4 regions of the Allorhizobium sp. GW101-3B10 genome follow, and region 3 is predicted to be linked to each of the others. Evidence: predicted binding sites of a transcription regulator. Region 3 holds the regulator's gene; each other region holds the start of a gene.
What was found. Region 3 encodes LexA, which represses DNA repair genes until DNA is damaged. Its sites were predicted from a motif close to TGTTCNNNNTGTGTTCNG; they were not measured.
Positions count from the first base shown of each region.

Region 1: AC07Y0_RS17590 (YifB family Mg chelatase-like AAA ATPase) is a predicted target of LexA. The motif match lies at 2,244-2,261, and genes of this name have one in related genera.
Region 2: AC07Y0_RS21765 (helicase-related protein) is a predicted target of LexA. The motif match lies at 1,869-1,886, and genes of this name have one in related genera.
Region 4: AC07Y0_RS20885 (ImuA family protein) is a predicted target of LexA. The motif match lies at 1,876-1,893, and genes of this name have one in related genera.

Region 1 is NZ_JBWKZR010000001.1:3,538,957-3,542,858, reverse strand. Features, by position in the region: gene AC07Y0_RS17605 (sn-glycerol-3-phosphate import ATP-binding protein UgpC) at 1-510, shown strand, start outside; gene AC07Y0_RS17600 (cupin domain-containing protein) at 651-1,124, shown strand; gene gshB (glutathione synthase) at 1,214-2,161, shown strand; gene AC07Y0_RS17590 (YifB family Mg chelatase-like AAA ATPase) at 2,351-3,883, shown strand.
Region 2 is NZ_JBWKZR010000001.1:4,436,483-4,440,384, forward strand. Features, by position in the region: gene AC07Y0_RS21750 (beta-ketoacyl-ACP reductase) at 1-560, shown strand, start outside; gene AC07Y0_RS21755 (YMGG-like glycine zipper-containing protein) at 858-1,112, opposite strand; gene AC07Y0_RS21760 (DUF3309 family protein) at 1,144-1,299, opposite strand; gene AC07Y0_RS21765 (helicase-related protein) at 2,039-3,902, shown strand, end outside.
Region 3 is NZ_JBWKZR010000001.1:1,482,279-1,486,180, forward strand. Features, by position in the region: gene AC07Y0_RS07060 (ComEC/Rec2 family competence protein) at 1-1,835, shown strand, start outside; gene lexA (transcriptional repressor LexA) at 1,816-2,523, opposite strand; gene AC07Y0_RS07070 (VOC family protein) at 2,774-3,667, shown strand; gene kdsA (3-deoxy-8-phosphooctulonate synthase) at 3,664-3,902, shown strand, end outside.
Region 4 is NZ_JBWKZR010000001.1:4,243,990-4,247,891, reverse strand. Features, by position in the region: gene AC07Y0_RS20890 (Y-family DNA polymerase) at 1-892, opposite strand, end outside; gene AC07Y0_RS20885 (ImuA family protein) at 933-1,856, opposite strand; gene AC07Y0_RS20880 (metallopeptidase family protein) at 2,014-2,481, shown strand; gene AC07Y0_RS20875 (GlcG/HbpS family heme-binding protein) at 2,478-2,903, opposite strand; gene AC07Y0_RS20870 (SDR family oxidoreductase) at 3,139-3,888, shown strand.

The sequences.
Region 1 (3,902 bases), 2.1 Mb from region 3:
GACCGACTCGTCGTCCTCAACTGCGGCGTGATCGAGCAGATCGGCACGCCGCTCGAGGTCTATCACCGCCCCGCCTCCACCTTCGTCGCGAGCTTCATCGGCTCCCCGGCGATGAACCTGCTGGATGGCGTGATCGACGGCGGGCGGCTGGCCGTGGGCGACGTCTCGATGGCCTTTGGCATCCCGACGACGGCAAGCGGTCCGGTGACCGTCGGCATCCGCGCCGAAGACCTGATGCTGGCCGGCGAAGGCGTGGCCGGCCTGCCGTTCAAGGTCGACTATGTCGAGGAGCTCGGCGCGCACAGGCTGGTGCACGGCCATCTCTCGTCCCAGGCGCTGACCGCGATCATTCCGCTGGAAGTGGCCATCATCGAGGAGCTGCCGCTCACCGTGGCGCCGGAGCGGGTTCATTTCTTTGCCAGGGATACGGGCCGCCGGATCGAGCCGCTGCAACCCCACCCGGGCAGTCGGACGTCGCAGTCGCTGGTCCGCGAGGCAAGCTTCGCCTGAAGCGGCCCCGCCGGGCAGCGGCCTATCGTTAAAATTCGAACGATCGGCCAAAGCGAAAGGTAAGAGAGGCCTGCTATCGTTCCGTGCAGAACAAGACAGTCCTGGGAACGGAAATGCCTCTCAAACTCCTGCTCGTCGGCATGGCCGGCACGCTGCTCGCAGCCCCGCGCAACCAGCGCATTGACGAAAACCCGCCGGTGGTCGCGGCCCACAGCGACCACCTGGCACTCAGGCCCGCACCGATCAAGCCCGAATGGATCATTCGCGGCACGCCTCTGGCACGCATCGCCGACCACTCGACCAGCACGGACGAGGCAAGCTCGACCGCGGTCTGGGATTGCACGGCCGGGGAGTTCCGCTGGTATTTCGGCTGGGACGAGACGGTGGTCATCCAGGAGGGCGAAGTTCATGTGACGGCGGAGGACGGTTCTGAGCGCCTGCTGAAGGCCGGCGACATCGCCTATTTCCGCGGCGGCACCTGGGCGACCTGGCGCGTCGACGACTATGTCCGCAAGATCGCCTTCTTGCGCAAGCCTTTCCCCGAGCCGCTGGCCACGCTCTACCGCATCCGCAACGCGTTGCGCTCGCCCTCGGCAAAGCGGGTCCTCGGCTGAGCCGACGTTCAGCAGAATTGATGGTCGTCGACGTTGCCTTTCTCAGGGAGCCGGCCTAAATCTCGGGGGCTTTCAACGAGGGGCCGGCCATGGCGAAGATCACCAATATTGCGGTCCAGATGGACCATGTCTCCGGTATCGCGATCGCGGGGGATTCGACCTTCGCCATGAGCCTTGAGGCCCAGGCCCGCGGCTACAAGCTGTTCCACTATACGCCCGACCGGCTCTCCATGCGCGACGGCCGCATCATCGCCACCGTCGAGCCGATGGAACTGCGCGACAAAAAGGGCAACCACTTCACCCTGGGCGAACCGGAACGGGTCGATCTTTCCACCATGGACGTGGTGCTGCTGCGCCAGGATCCGCCCTTCGACATGGCCTATATCACCTCGACCCACCTGCTCGAGCGCATCCATCCGAAGACGCTGGTCGTCAACGATCCGGCCTGGGTGCGCAACTCACCGGAAAAGATCTTCGTCACCGAATTCGCCGATCTGATGCCGCCGACGCTGATCACGCGCGATGTGAGCGAGATTGCCCGCTTCCGCGAAGAGATGGGCGACATCATCCTGAAGCCGCTCTACGGCAATGGCGGCGCCGGGGTTTTCCACTCCACCCGCGACGACCGCAACTTCACCTCGCTGATCGAGATGTTCCACCAGATGTTCCGCGAACCCTTCATCGCCCAGGCCTATCTGCCGGCGGTGCGCAAGGGCGACAAGCGCATCATCCTGGTCGACGGCGAGGCGGTCGGCGCGATCAACCGCGTTCCGGCCGAAACCGACAGCCGTTCCAACATGCATGTCGGCGGGCGCGCCGAGGCCACCGAACTGACGGCGCGGGAGAAGGAAATCTGCGCCCGCATCGGTCCTGCACTGAAGGAGCGCGGCTTCATGCTGGTCGGCATCGACGTCATCGGCGACTACATGACAGAGATCAACGTGACCTCTCCGACCGGCATCCGGGAAGTCAAGAAGTTCGGCGGTGCAGATATTGCCGCGCTTCTGTGGGATGCGATCGAGAAGAAGCGGGCCTGAGAACGGCCCGTCTTCCGGTCTGATCACCCTTCGTTCCAACTATACAACTCGACGCAACCCGATCGCGAGTATAGCGTGAATTTGTTCCGCTAATGTTCTTGTTTTCGGGCGCGATCCGTGCCAGATTGCAATCCATGACCCGCGCAAGATGTAGTTGCGAGGGGCGATCTGGGTTCGTGGGGGCGGGCGATGGTAGCGCGTGTCAGTACAGTCGCATTCCAGGGCATTGAGGGCGTTCCGGTCGACGTCCAGGTGATGGTCGCGCCGGGCAAGCTCGGCATGCAGATCGTCGGCCTGCCGGACAAGGCGGTGGCGGAGAGCCGCGAACGCGTGCAGGCGGCGCTTCATGCGTCCGGACTGGCGCTGCCGCCCAAGCGGGTGACCGTCAATCTGGCGCCAGCCGATCTTCCCAAGGAAGGCTCGCATTTCGACTTGCCCATTGCGCTCGGCCTGATGGCGGCCCTCGGCGCCATCCCTGGCGACGCGCTCTCCGATTATGTGGTGATCGGCGAACTCAATCTCGACGGCACGATCGCGGCGATTGCCGGCGCGCTTCCGGCGGCGATCGGCGCCAATGCGCTCGGCAAAGGGCTGATCTGCCCGGCCGATTGCGGGGCCGAGGCGGCCTGGGCCGGCGCCGACATCGACATCCTCGCGCCGCGCAGCCTGATTGCGCTTGCCAATCATTTCCGTGGCACCCAGGTGCTGACGCGCCCGGAGCCGGCGATCCGGGCACTGCCCGCCAATCTGCCGGATCTTGCCGACATCAAGGGCCAGGAAAGCGCCAAGCGGGCGCTGGAGGTCGCGGCGGCCGGTGGGCACAATCTCTTGATGGTCGGGCCGCCGGGCTCCGGCAAGTCCATGCTGGCCGCTCGACTTCCGTCGATCCTGCCGCCGCTTTCGGCCGCCGAACTGCTCGAAGTGTCGATGATCCATTCCATCGCCGGCCAGCTCTCGGGCGGCAAGCTGTCGGATCGCCGGCCGTTCCGAACCCCGCACCATTCGGCGACCATGGCGGCCCTTGTCGGCGGTGGCCTTCGTGCCCGGCCGGGCGAAGCCTCGCTTGCCCATCGCGGCGTGCTTTTCCTCGACGAACTGCCGGAATTTGCCCCGCCGGTGCTCGATGCGCTGCGCCAGCCGCTGGAGACGGGCGAATGCATCATCGCCCGCGCCAATCACCGGGTGGCCTATCCTTCCGAGTTCCAGCTGGTGGCAGCGATGAACCCGTGCCGTTGTGGCATGGCCGGCGAGCCGGGGCACACCTGCGCGCGCGGCCCGCGCTGCATCACCGACTACCAGGGCCGGATTTCCGGGCCGCTGATGGACCGCATCGACATCCGTATCGACGTGCCGGCGGTCTCGGCATCCGATCTCATCCGGCCGATGACAGCGGAGAGAAGCGCCGACGTAGCACAGCGCGTGGCGCTCGCCCGCGACATGCAGCGCGAGAGGTTCGAGTCGGCCGGGATCGGCGGCGTGACGACCAATGCCCGCTGTTCGACGGCGCTGATCGAGAAGCTCGCCGAGCCCGATCCGGCCGGCCTGCAATTGCTGCGCGACGCCGCCGACAAGTTCAAGTTCTCCGCCCGCGGCTACCACCGGGTGCTGAAGGTGGCGCGCACGCTCGCCGATCTGGATGGAGCCAGCTTGCTTGGCCGCATTCACCTGGCGGAAGCGATCTCCTACCGCATCGCCTCGGAACGGCTGTCGGCCGCGGCGTAAGGGAGTCCGTTTGAGGCGG
Region 2 (3,902 bases), 3.0 Mb from region 3:
TTTCGAACTACCAGTCCTGCGCCGAGGGGATCGCCAAGGTCGAGGCGGAACTCGGCCCGGTCGAAATCCTCGTCAACAATGCCGGCATCACGCGCGATGCCATGTTCCACAAGATGACGCCGGAACAGTGGAACGAAGTGATCAACACCAACCTCACCGGCGTGTTCAACATGACCCATCCGGTGTGGTCCGGCATGCGCGACCGCAATTTCGGCCGAGTCATCACCATCTCCTCGATCAACGGCCAGAAGGGGCAGATGGGTCAGGCCAACTATTCGGCGGCCAAGGCTGGCGATCTCGGCATCACCAAGGCGCTCGCCCAGGAGGGCGCAGCCAAGGGGATCACGGTGAACGCGATCTGCCCGGGCTATATCGGCACGGAGATGGTGCGCGCCATCCCGGAAAAGGTGCTGAACGAGCGGATCATTCCGCAGATCCCGGTCGGGCGTCTCGGCGAGCCGGAGGAGATCGCGCGAATCGTGGTCTTCCTCGCATCCGACGATGCCGGTTTCATCACCGGATCGACGATCTCGGCCAATGGCGGCCAGTTCTTCGTTTGAGCTGAGATAACGGATCAGACTCGAGCCGGCCCTCGGGCCGGCTTTTTCTGCCGTGTGCCAAAAGTTAACATCAGGCCCGTAGCCGGCGGCCGCAGATCCTAATATCCACCGTTTCCTATGGCTAACAGTTTGTTATTCAACAAGATATTGCGGTGAACAAAGCGGGAAAACAGGCGCGTCACCGATTCGTCGCCGATTCGTTCCGGCTTTGGTCGATCTGTTAACGTGACGGTCCAAAACAGCAAAAAACCGCCGGTGGGGGAACCGGCGGCTTTCTGTCGAGGCGCTGTCTGCGACTTAGCGGCAGCGCGCTTCGTAGGTGCGGCCGTAGCGATCGCGATAGACGCAATAGCCCGAACGTTCCTGGGACTGACCGATCAGGGCGCCGGCAGCGCCGCCGACCACTGCGCCGACGGCTGCGCCGCCGACGGAATTGGTGGCTACGCCACCGATGACGGCACCGGTTGCGGCGCCTACGCCGGCACCGCGTTCGGTCGCCGTGCAGGATGCCAGGGGGGCAATCAGGGCAAGGGCAAGAAGGATTTTCTTCATCGTCGGTTTTCCTCTTCGGTTTTGACGGGCGTTAGATCCGGCCCATGAGCAGCAGGATGACAAGAATGAGAACCACGAGGCCCAGGCCACCGGAAGGCGCATAGCCCCAGTTGCGGCTATAGCCCCAATTGGGCAGCGCGCCGATCAGCAGCAATATGACGATGACGATGAGAATTGTGCTCAACATGGTGACCCTCTCCATTCGGGAATGCAAAACCTGGTCTTCTTGTCGCTTCAACGTCGCCGGATGAGAATTGTTCCAACCGTGCCGAAAGGGCAGGCGAAAAGTCCGGATCGAACCCATTGAGAAGCGGCGCGAAGGGGTTGGCGCGCTGGCGGCCAAGGGCGGCGACGACGGACGAGCGGGGATCGAGGAAGCCGGCGATTACCTTGTCCATCTGTCGCTTCTGCTCGACCATCACCAGATGGCCGCAGTCGCCGAACAAGCACGGTCCGCGCGCGCGGGAGAAGCTTCGACAGTCTCCGCTGGTGCGAGGGCGGAACGATGGCGTCGTGGATGCCGCTGATCCATTCGGCATGGGGCGGCGGAAACATCACATCGGTGAACCAGAGTTCCCAGAACGCGTCGGGGGGGGCAGAACGGTTCCACTCCCGATCATGGTTAACCAACGGGACGGAACCCCGTTGGCAAGCCATTGATCCGATTCAGCATTTTGTGTCGATTCTCGACAGGCCGCCGAGATGTAGCCGTGAACAAATCCTGAATCGCCCGGAGTCAGCGATTCGTCGCTGATTCGTTCCCAGCATGTTCCGTGGGTTAACGGCGGGCCGCTGACCTCCGCTTTTGGGGGAATTCCTGCGGCCGAGGAGCGGGAATCGGGCTCACCTGTCACGGATGGCTTGCCTTTGTCGGCAATCGTCGCCATGTGTGGGGCAAGCTCGCCGACCGCCACCAGCCGCGGTCGATGACCCCTTGCAGCGCGGAGCCATCATTGAATTCGCAACCCATGATCCTGAGCGGCCGCGGCGTCACGGCTGTGCTGGGGCCGACCAATACCGGCAAGACCCATTACGCCATCGACCGTATGGTGGCGCATGGCTCGGGCATCATCGGCCTGCCGCTGCGCCTGCTGGCGCGCGAGGTCTATGGACGGCTCGTCGAGCGCGTCGGTGTCTCGCAGGTGGCCCTGGTGACCGGCGAGGAAAAGATCGCGCCGCCGGGCGCCCGCTTTTCTGTCTGCACCGTGGAGGCCATGCCGCGCGAGACCAAAGCCTCGTTCGTGGCGATCGACGAGATCCAGCTGGCCGGCGATCTGGAACGCGGCCACATCTTCACCGACCGCCTTCTGCATCTGCGCGGCCGTGACGAGACGCTGCTGCTCGGCTCGGCCACGATGAAGCCGATCCTGCTGCAACTCCTGCCGGGCATCACCATCATCGAGCGGCCCCGGCTTTCCCAGCTTTTCTATGCCGGCCAGAAGAAGATCACCCGCCTGCCGCAGCGCACGGCGATCGTCGCCTTCTCCGCGGACGAGGTCTATGCGATCGCCGAGCTGATCCGCCGCCAGCGCGGCGGGGCCGCCGTGGTGCTCGGGGCGCTCAGCCCCCGCACCCGCAACGCGCAGGTCGGTCTCTATCAGGAGGGCGACGTCGAATATCTGGTCGCCACCGATGCGATCGGCATGGGCCTCAATCTCGATGTCGACCATGTGGCTTTCGCCCAGGACCGCAAGTTCGACGGCTACCAGTTCCGCAATCTGAATTCCGGCGAGCTCGGCCAGATCGCCGGTCGAGCCGGGCGCCATCTGAAGGACGGTACCTTCGGCGTGACCGGGCGGGTGGATCCGTTCGAGGAAGAACTGGTCGAGCGGCTCGAAGCGCATGAATTCGACAGTGTGAAGGTGCTGCAATGGCGTACTGCGAAGTTCGACTTCTCGTCGATCGGTGCACTGCAGCGTAGCCTCGAGGCGGCGCCGCGCGTCGAAGGGCTGACCAGGGCTTTGCCGGCGATCGACCAGCAGGCGCTGGAATTCCTGGCGCGCTATCCGGAGGTGAGAGACCTTGCCGATACGCCGGCGCGCGTCGAGAAGCTTTGGGAAGCCTGCGCATTGCCCGACTATCGGCGCATCACGCCTGCCCAGCATGCCGACCTGATCCAGAGCCTGTTCTTCGACCTTGTGCGCCATGGTACGGTCAACGAGGATTTCATGGGCGAACAGGTTCGTCGGGCGGACCGAACCGACGGCGAAATCGATACCTTGTCCGCCAGGATTGCCCAGATCCGAACATGGACTTATGTATCGAACCGGCCGGGTTGGCTTGCCGATCCGACACACTGGCAAGAAAAGACACGGGAAATCGAAGACCGATTGTCCGATGCGCTACATGAACGGTTGACGAAACGCTTTGTTGATCGCAGGACATCTGTGCTCATGAAGCGCTTGAGAGAGAATGCGATGTTGGAAGCTGAAATCAGTGTAAACGGCGATGTCTTCGTGGAAGGACATCATGTGGGACAACTCGCCGGTTTCCGGTTCACGCCCATATCGGGGACCGAAGGGCCTGACGCCAAGGCCGTCGAGTCGGCCGCGCACAAAGCGCTCGGGCTCGAGTTCGAGGCCCGCGCCGCGCGTCTCCATGCCGCCGGCAACAGCGATCTGGCGATCAGCGCCGACGGCCTGGTGCGCTGGCTCGGCGATCCGGTGGCGCGTCTCACCGGCAGCGACCACATGCTGCATCCGCGTGTCATCCTGCTGGCCGACGAACAGCTGACCGGCAACGCCCGGGATCACGTCGTCGCCCGTATCGAGCGCTTCGTCAATCATCACA
Region 3 (3,902 bases):
GCTTCTTCCTCGGTGCGCCGCGCGGGCTGGGCCCCGGACCGGGCGAGCAGAGCCTGTGGGCGGCGACCGAACGGCAGCTGTTTTCCGTGCGTGACGGCATATCGACGCGCATCCGCCGCGTGATCGGCGGCGATCCGGGCGCCTTTGCCGCCTCGATCATCACCGGCGAGCGGCGATCGATGTCAAAGGAAGCGACGGAGGCGCTGCGTCTCTCGGGCCTTGCCCATATCACGGCGATCTCGGGGCTCAACATGGCGCTCGCCTCGGGCATCTTCTTCGTCGGGCTGCGCATGGTGCTCAGCCTGTTGCCGAGGCTGGCCCAGGCCGTCCCGATTAAGAAGATCGCCGCTGCGGGCGCGCTGCTCGCGGCCTTCGCCTATCTGATGATCTCGGGCTATCAGGTCTCGGCCGTGAGGGCCTTCCTGATGACGGCGATCATGCTGGTCGCCGTCCTGTTCGACCGGCCGGCGATCAGCCTGCGCAACCTGGCGCTGGCGGCGATCGTCATCATCGCCACCACGCCGTCGGCGGTGATGGGACCGAGCTTCCAGATGTCGTTCGCCGCGACTGCGGCGCTCATCGCCGGCTATCCGGCATGGCGCGCCCGGCCACGGTGGAACCCCGGCCTGAGGCTGAGCTTCCCGGGGGCGAGATTCCTCGGCGAGGGCGGCAAGCTGATGGCCGGCACCTTCCTCACCTCGCTGATCGGTGGGCTGTCGACGGCGATCTTCGCCATCGCCCATTTCCACCGGCTGGCGCCGCACGGGCTGGAGGCCAATCTCGCCGCCATGCCGATCATCTCGATCCTGGTGATGCCGGCCGGACTGGTCGCCATGCTGCTGATGCCCTTCGGCCTCGACGCCCCGTTCCTGTTGCTGATGGGCATCGGGCTCGAATGGGTGCTGGTGATCGCCCATGGCGTCGCCGGCTGGGGCGAGGCGATCGGCTTCACCCGCATGCCAGGCTGGTTCCTGCCGGTCGCCGCGGTCGGCCTCTTGCTGATGACGCTGCTGCGCACATGGCTCCGGCATGCCGGCTCGCTCCTGCTCGCGGCGGTCATTGGGACGGCGGCGCTGGTGCCGGGCACACCCCCGGCCGACGTGCTAATCGCGGAGGACGGCCGGCTCGTCGGCCTTCGCCTCTCGCAGCAAGGCCTCGCCACCAACCGAACGCGCCCGCCGCGCTTCACCTTCGAGCAATGGCAGGCGGCACTCGGAACCGGCGAACATCTCGGGCCGACGGATCTCGGCAAGGCGGCCGGTCTTCCGGCTGCGGAAGCACCGGCGCCGGCCATGCCGCCGATCAAGTCCCTGCCGCCGACGATGCCGCCGGGCCAGCAGGCGCCAAAATGGTCGGAGGACGATCTGCGCAAAGCGCGCGAACGCATGCGCGGCGCGTTGAAGGAAGCGGGCGAGGGGCGGTTTGTCTGCGAAGGCAAGAACTGGTGCGTGGCGCGGCTCGGCAGCGGATGGACGATCGTCACGGTGGAGGAAGCGGCCTTTGTCGGCGGCGCCTGTGACGTGGCCGACGTCGTCGTATCGGCGCGGCGGGTGGCTTTTCAGTCCTGCCGCTCGGGCGCCCGGCTTTTCACGGCCGAGACATTGCGTCGCAGCGGCGCGGTGGAGCTTTCGCTCGGAGACCGAAAAGCACGGGAGATGCGCGTGACCGCGTCGTTCTCCGGCGACTATCGGCCGTGGTCCGTCCATCGTCTCTATGACTGGCGTAGCGACAGCTTTCAGACCGCTCCCTTACCCGACGGCACCTTCGCCTCAACACCGGCCAGTGATGCCGGCGGCCCTGCGGCCGCCGAGGATGTCAGTGATAGCGGCGGATGAGGCCGACCAGCTTGCCCTGGATCTTCACTCGGTCGGGCCCGAAGATGCGGGTCTCGTAGGCCGGGTTCGCGGCTTCCAGCGCGATCGACGCGCCGCGGCGGCGGAAGCGCTTCAGCGTCGCTTCCTCGTCGTCGACGAGGGCGACGATGATGTCGCCGGGATTGGCGTTGGAGGCGTTGCGGATGATGACCGTGTCGCCGTCCAGGATGCCGGCCTCGATCATCGAATCACCCTTGACCTCGAGCGCATAGTGCTCGCCGGCGCCGAGCATTTCGGCCGGCACGTTGATGTCGTGGGTGTTGTTCTGGATCGCCGAGATCGGCACGCCGGCGGCGATGCGGCCCATGACGGGCACGCTGACCGAATTCGACGTCTCCTCGACCGCCTTCGGCGCGACGGGCGGCGTCTTGCCGAGGCTGCCTTCGATGACGCTGGGCGAGAAGCCGCGGCGCGGCTGCAGGCTCGGCGAATAGGCTTCCGGAAGCTTGATCACCTCCAGCGCGCGGGCCCGGTTGGGCAGGCGGCGGATGAAGCCGCGTTCTTCCAGCGCCGTGATCAGGCGGTGGATGCCGGACTTGGAGGCGAGGTCGAGCGCGTCCTTCATCTCGTCGAAGGAGGGCGGAACGCCCGATTCCTTCATCCGTTCGTGGATGAACAGAAGCAGTTCCTGTTGCTTGCGCGTCAGCATGTTCGGAGCCCCAATTGGTGAAACAAATACGGAACATACACTATATGTTCCATTTGTGTTCCGCAAGTGCCTAAGATTCCGTGAAGTGTGCAGTGCGAAATGAAAATCTTTGCAAAACGGCCTGGACGAGACCTGAGCCAGGGTGGTCCTGCGCGCCGCGAGGGACATCCGACTTGCGCCGCCAGCTTGCCAATCCGGATCAAATGGCGCAAATCTCCGCGCGATCACTCCCGCCGACGAGAGGTGTCGTATGTCCGAACTGAACAAGCCGCGGGGTCTCGACCACCTCGTCCTTCCGGTCCAGTCGCTCGAGGCGGCGCGCCGGCGCCTGACCGACCTCGGATTCACCGTGGCGCCCGATGCGCGCCATCCGTTCGGCACGGAGAATGCCTGCGTGTTCTTCGGCGACGACACCTATCTCGAGCCGCTGGCGATCGCCAGCCGCGAGGAATGCGAGGCGGCGGCCAAGGCCGGCAACATGTTCGTGGCGCGCGACCAGGCGTTCCGTTTCCGCAACGGCCTCGAAGGGCTGTCGGCGATCGTCGTCAAGACCGAGGATGGGGATGCGGACCATCGGCGTTTCGTCGCCGAGGGCTTTTCCGGCGGCCCGATGCTGCATTTCGAACGCGTGTTCAAGATGGCGGACGGGTCGGAGGTTATGGGCGGCTTCAGGCTCGCCTTTGCCGCCGATCTACGGGCACCCGACTTCTTCCTGTTTGCCTGCGAGCGGGTCAATCCGCTGCCGGCCGATCGCGGCGCACTGGCGCGGCACGAGAACGGCGCGCTCGGCCTGTCGACCGTCGTGCTCGGCGAGGACAATCCGAGCGACTTCCAGTATCTGCTGGAGGAAGTGTTCGAGCAGCGCGCGGTCGAGGCGCATTCCTTCGGGCTGTCGCTGCAATCGGCCAATGCCGCCATCGAGGTGCTGACGCCGGCCGGGCTTGCCGGCTATTTCGGGCTCGATACCGAGAATCGCGGACGCGGCCTCATGGGCCGGCTGATCGTCGTCAAGGTTGCGGATATCGGCGTGACAGAGCGGCTTCTCGCTGCTAAGGGCATCGCATTCAGCCGCCGCGGCGCGCGCCTGATCGTTCCGCACGAGGCGGGGCAGGGCGTGCCCTTCGCATTCGAGGAGGTTTCATGAGCAATTCGACCCATTCCGAAGTCGTCGTCGGTGACGGCACCGCCAAGGCGGTCTTCTCCAATTCCAAGCGGTTCTCGCTGATCGCCGGCCCCTGCCAGATGGAAAGCCGCGACCATGCCTTCATGATCGCCGGCCAGCTTTCCGAAATCTGCCGCGAGCTGGGCATCGGCCTCGTCTACAAGTCGTCCTACGACAAGGCGAACCGCACCTCGCTTTCGGCCGAGCGCGGCATCGG
Region 4 (3,902 bases), 2.8 Mb from region 3:
AGACGTTGAGCCGGACGATCTCGAAACCGAAGCCGGCATCGAGGTCGTCATGCAGCACGCCGAGCCGTTCGGAAAACAGCGCCTGGATGCGCCGGGCATCCTTGAGCGGCGACGCCGCGCCGATCTCGATCCGGAACACCCGGCCATCCACCCGGAACAGCAGGAGTTCGAACAGCCGGCCGCCTTCGCCGCGCGCGTCGAGGCCCGATTTCAGGCCCGCCGCCAGCCGACCGGTCAGGTCGAGGATCACCTCCTCGTCGCGGATCGGTTCCGCCAGCCGCCGTTCGACCGAAAGCAGGGCGACCGGGCGGCGGGGCACGATCGATTCCCCCTCGCGCCCGAGCGCCTGGTCGAGCCGCAGCAGCAGGCCGGGACCGAAGCGCCGGGTCAGCGGCCCGCGGGGCGCCGTCAGAAGATCGCCCACCTGCTTGAGCCCGACCCGCGCCAGCGCCGCCGCCATGCCCGCGTCGATCCGGAGCGCCGCCAGGGGAAGGGGTGAGAGAACCCGCACCATGTCGCTGTCGGCCACCACCGCATGGCCGGAAAAACGCGCGGCCGCCCAGGACAGGCCGGGCGTCGAGGAGATCGCCCCGCGCGCATCGAGCCCCAGCTGAAGAAGCCGGTCGAGCAGTTCGGCGACAAGCTTCGCCTCCCCGCCGAACAGATGGGCGCAGCCCGTGATGTCGAGCATCAGCCCGTCCAGGCCGTCCAGCTCCACCAGCGGCGTATAGCGGTCGCACCAGTCGGCGATCGCCTCGAGAAAGCGCCGGTCCGCCGGCATGTCGTCCTCGGCGACGTCGAGCGCCGGACAGATGGCGCGCGCCTCGGCGAGCGCCTGGCCGGCGCGCAGCCCGATCGCCTCGGCGACCTCGTCGAGCGCGCTCAGCCGCATGGCATTGGCGATCCGCCCGGCGCAGACGACCGGCGGATGCTCAGGACGCCCGGTCGAACGCCACGACTGTCCCCAGCGCCGGCGCGCCAGCCGATCGGTCGAAAGGCGGGGGAACCAGAGTGCCAGGATGCGCCGGTCGGTGTGCAGGGCTTGTGCCGGCGTGAAGGGGAGCTGCGGGGTAAAATTGGCGGTCATCTTTGTTCCACTCCAGGATCAGTTCGCGAGGGCCCCCGAGCCGGATCTTTTCCGGAACGAGGCGAAAGACGGGATTGCCGATGCTGCCGCCAAGCATCGTTCCGTCGGGCAGGAAGCGCGCCGCCGCCGGCGCGGGTTCGATGCGAAGGCGAAGGGAAGCGCTGCTCGCCTCTTCCTCCCCGCCCTGGCGCACCAGAAGGAGAAAACCGCCGGTGCTCTTGGCCTTCAGGCTGAGACGCCGGCTTTCGGTTAGGCCGAACCCGCGCGGATTGCCGTTGACCTCCAGCATCACCGCCGAAAAGCCGCCCGAGGTGAGCGCCGCATCGGCAAGCCAGAGCGCATCCTCCAGCCGCCTGGGCATGGCATAGAGGAGTTCACCCGGCTGTAATCCGTAGTCGGCAAGCCCCGCCGCATGGGGCAGGCCCGCCTCCCGGGCGACCATCCGTTCGCCGATCCACAGGATGCGCTTTCCCAGCCGATAGGACCGGCCGAACAGGCAGAGCCCCAGCCCGAAGCCGCTGACGGCCCCGGCGTCCCGCAGCTGCAGGCCGCGCGCCTCGATCATCGAACCGACCGGAAAACCCTCCGGCAGAAGGCTTTCGAGGTGCTGGTCTTCCTGGATGACGGAGCCGCAGGACCGCGGATTCGCCTCGCCGACGGAGCCGCCCGCCACGGGCGCAAGCCCGTCCGCAGGAGCGCGCCCCTCGATCTTCGCTATGGCTTCGCGCAAGGCAAAAAGCCTCTCCTGCGCCTGAGCGGTCGCGCCCATGACGTCTCTCCTGCTGGAATGTTCTCTATATGTTCCTATGGATTCCAGAGCTTGCTAAAAGAGTCAACCGGATTCGTTGTGAATTTATTCCTTGACAGGATTCCCACTCGAAATGCGGGGGCAAAGGTCCTATATGGAAAGCCAGTAAGGAGTACCGATGGCACGTATTGACCAGACCGAAGATTGGCGCGAACGCTATGCCCCGACGATCAGCGCGTTCGAATCGCTGGCGATCGAGGCCTATGGCCATTTGCCGGAGGAATTCCGTGCGCTGACGGGCAATCTGATCATCGAGATCGCCGATTTCCCCACTGACGAAGTGTTCGAGGACATGGCGCTGGAAACGCCCTTCGATCTGCTCGGCCTGTTCGAGGGCCGCGGCATTTCCGAGCGCTTCACCATGGAAACCGGCGAGATGCCGAACCGCATCACGCTCTATCGCCGTCCCATTCTCGACTACTGGGCCGAGAACGAGGAAACGCTGGGCGACATCATCACCCATGTGCTGATCCATGAGATCGGCCACCATTTCGGTCTGTCCGACGACGACATGGAGCGTATCGAAGAGAGCGCCGAAGATGCCGCCGCGGAATCCGACGGCATGTCCGCCTCGTTGAAGGATTAACCCCGCGTCGCGAGGAAATGGGCAATGCCCGCCTCCGCGCAGCTGAGATCCTGAGCCGGCGTGCCCGAGCTGATGCCGATCCCGCCGACCACCTCGCCGTCGATGATCACCGGCAGGCCGCCGCCAACCACCATCAGCCGGCCGCCGATCGCCGAATGAATGCCGAAGGCCGGGCTGCCCGGCTGGCTGGCCGCGCCATATTCATGGGTCGCCTTCTTCGCCGCAGCCGCCGTAAACGCCTTGTCGATGGCGATCGTCGTGCTGGTCACCTTGCCGCCGTCCATGCGCTCGAAGGCGATGAGCTGGCCGCTCTCGTCGGTGATGGCGATGCACATCGGCACGCCGATCTCGCGGGCCTTGTCGCTGGCGCCGGCGATCAGCAGGCGGGCATCGGAAATATCGAGACGTCGGATGGTCAGCACGGGCATTCTCCTGCGATGGGTGGGGGGAGGCGCCGCCGCAAGCCGGCAGAGGCGCAAGCCCCGACCATGGCCGCAATCATGCTCGAAGGACAATGGCGCCTTGCGGAAAAACATCTGTGCGGGGACGGCATATCCAGGGGTCGACAGGCAAACCGCCCGTGCCGCGTCCGGAAACGGGTGGTCGCCGCCCCGCCCGCTGCCTATCCCTTGGCCTCCAACACCCAAGGAGGTTTCCATGACAAGCCTGAAAGACAAGGTCGCCATCATCACCGGAGCATCGTCCGGCATCGGCCGCGCCACTGCCCTTCTGTTTGCCGCAGAGGGCGCATCGCTGGTGCTCAATGCCAGGGGCAGTGAGGCTCTCGACGAAATCGTCGACCGCGTGCGCCGCGCCGGCGGCAAAGCCCAGGCCGTGCCGGGTGATGTCGCCCGCGCCGAAACCCATGACATGCTGGTGGATGTGGCCGTCAGCCGCTTCGGTGGCCTCGACATCGCCATCAACAATGCCGGGGCCGTCGGCCCGATCAAGCCGCTGGCGGACGTCACCCTGCCTGAATGGCAGGACACGCTGGCAGCCAACCTCACCTCGGCCTTCCTCGCCGCGCGGCTCCAGATTCCGGCCATGCTGGAGCGCGGTTCGGGTGCCCTGGTCTTCGTGTCCACCTTCGTCGGAACGAGCGTCGGCATTCCCGGCATGGGCGCCTATGCGGCGTCAAAGGCCGGCCTCATGGGGCTGGTGAAGGGCATCACCGCGGATTACGGCAGCCGCAACATCCGGGCCAATGCGCTGCTGCCGGGCGGCACCGATACGCGCATGGCCGGCGATCAGACCCAGAAGGACTGGGCAGCAGGCCTGCACGCCCTGAAGCGCATCGCCCGCCCGGAAGAAATCGCCCAGGCCGCCCTGTTCCTGGCCGGCCCGATGGGGAGCTTCGTCGCCGGCTCCGCCCTCTTTGCCGACGGCGGCAATTCCGCCGTCAAATGACCCGACGCATCGGG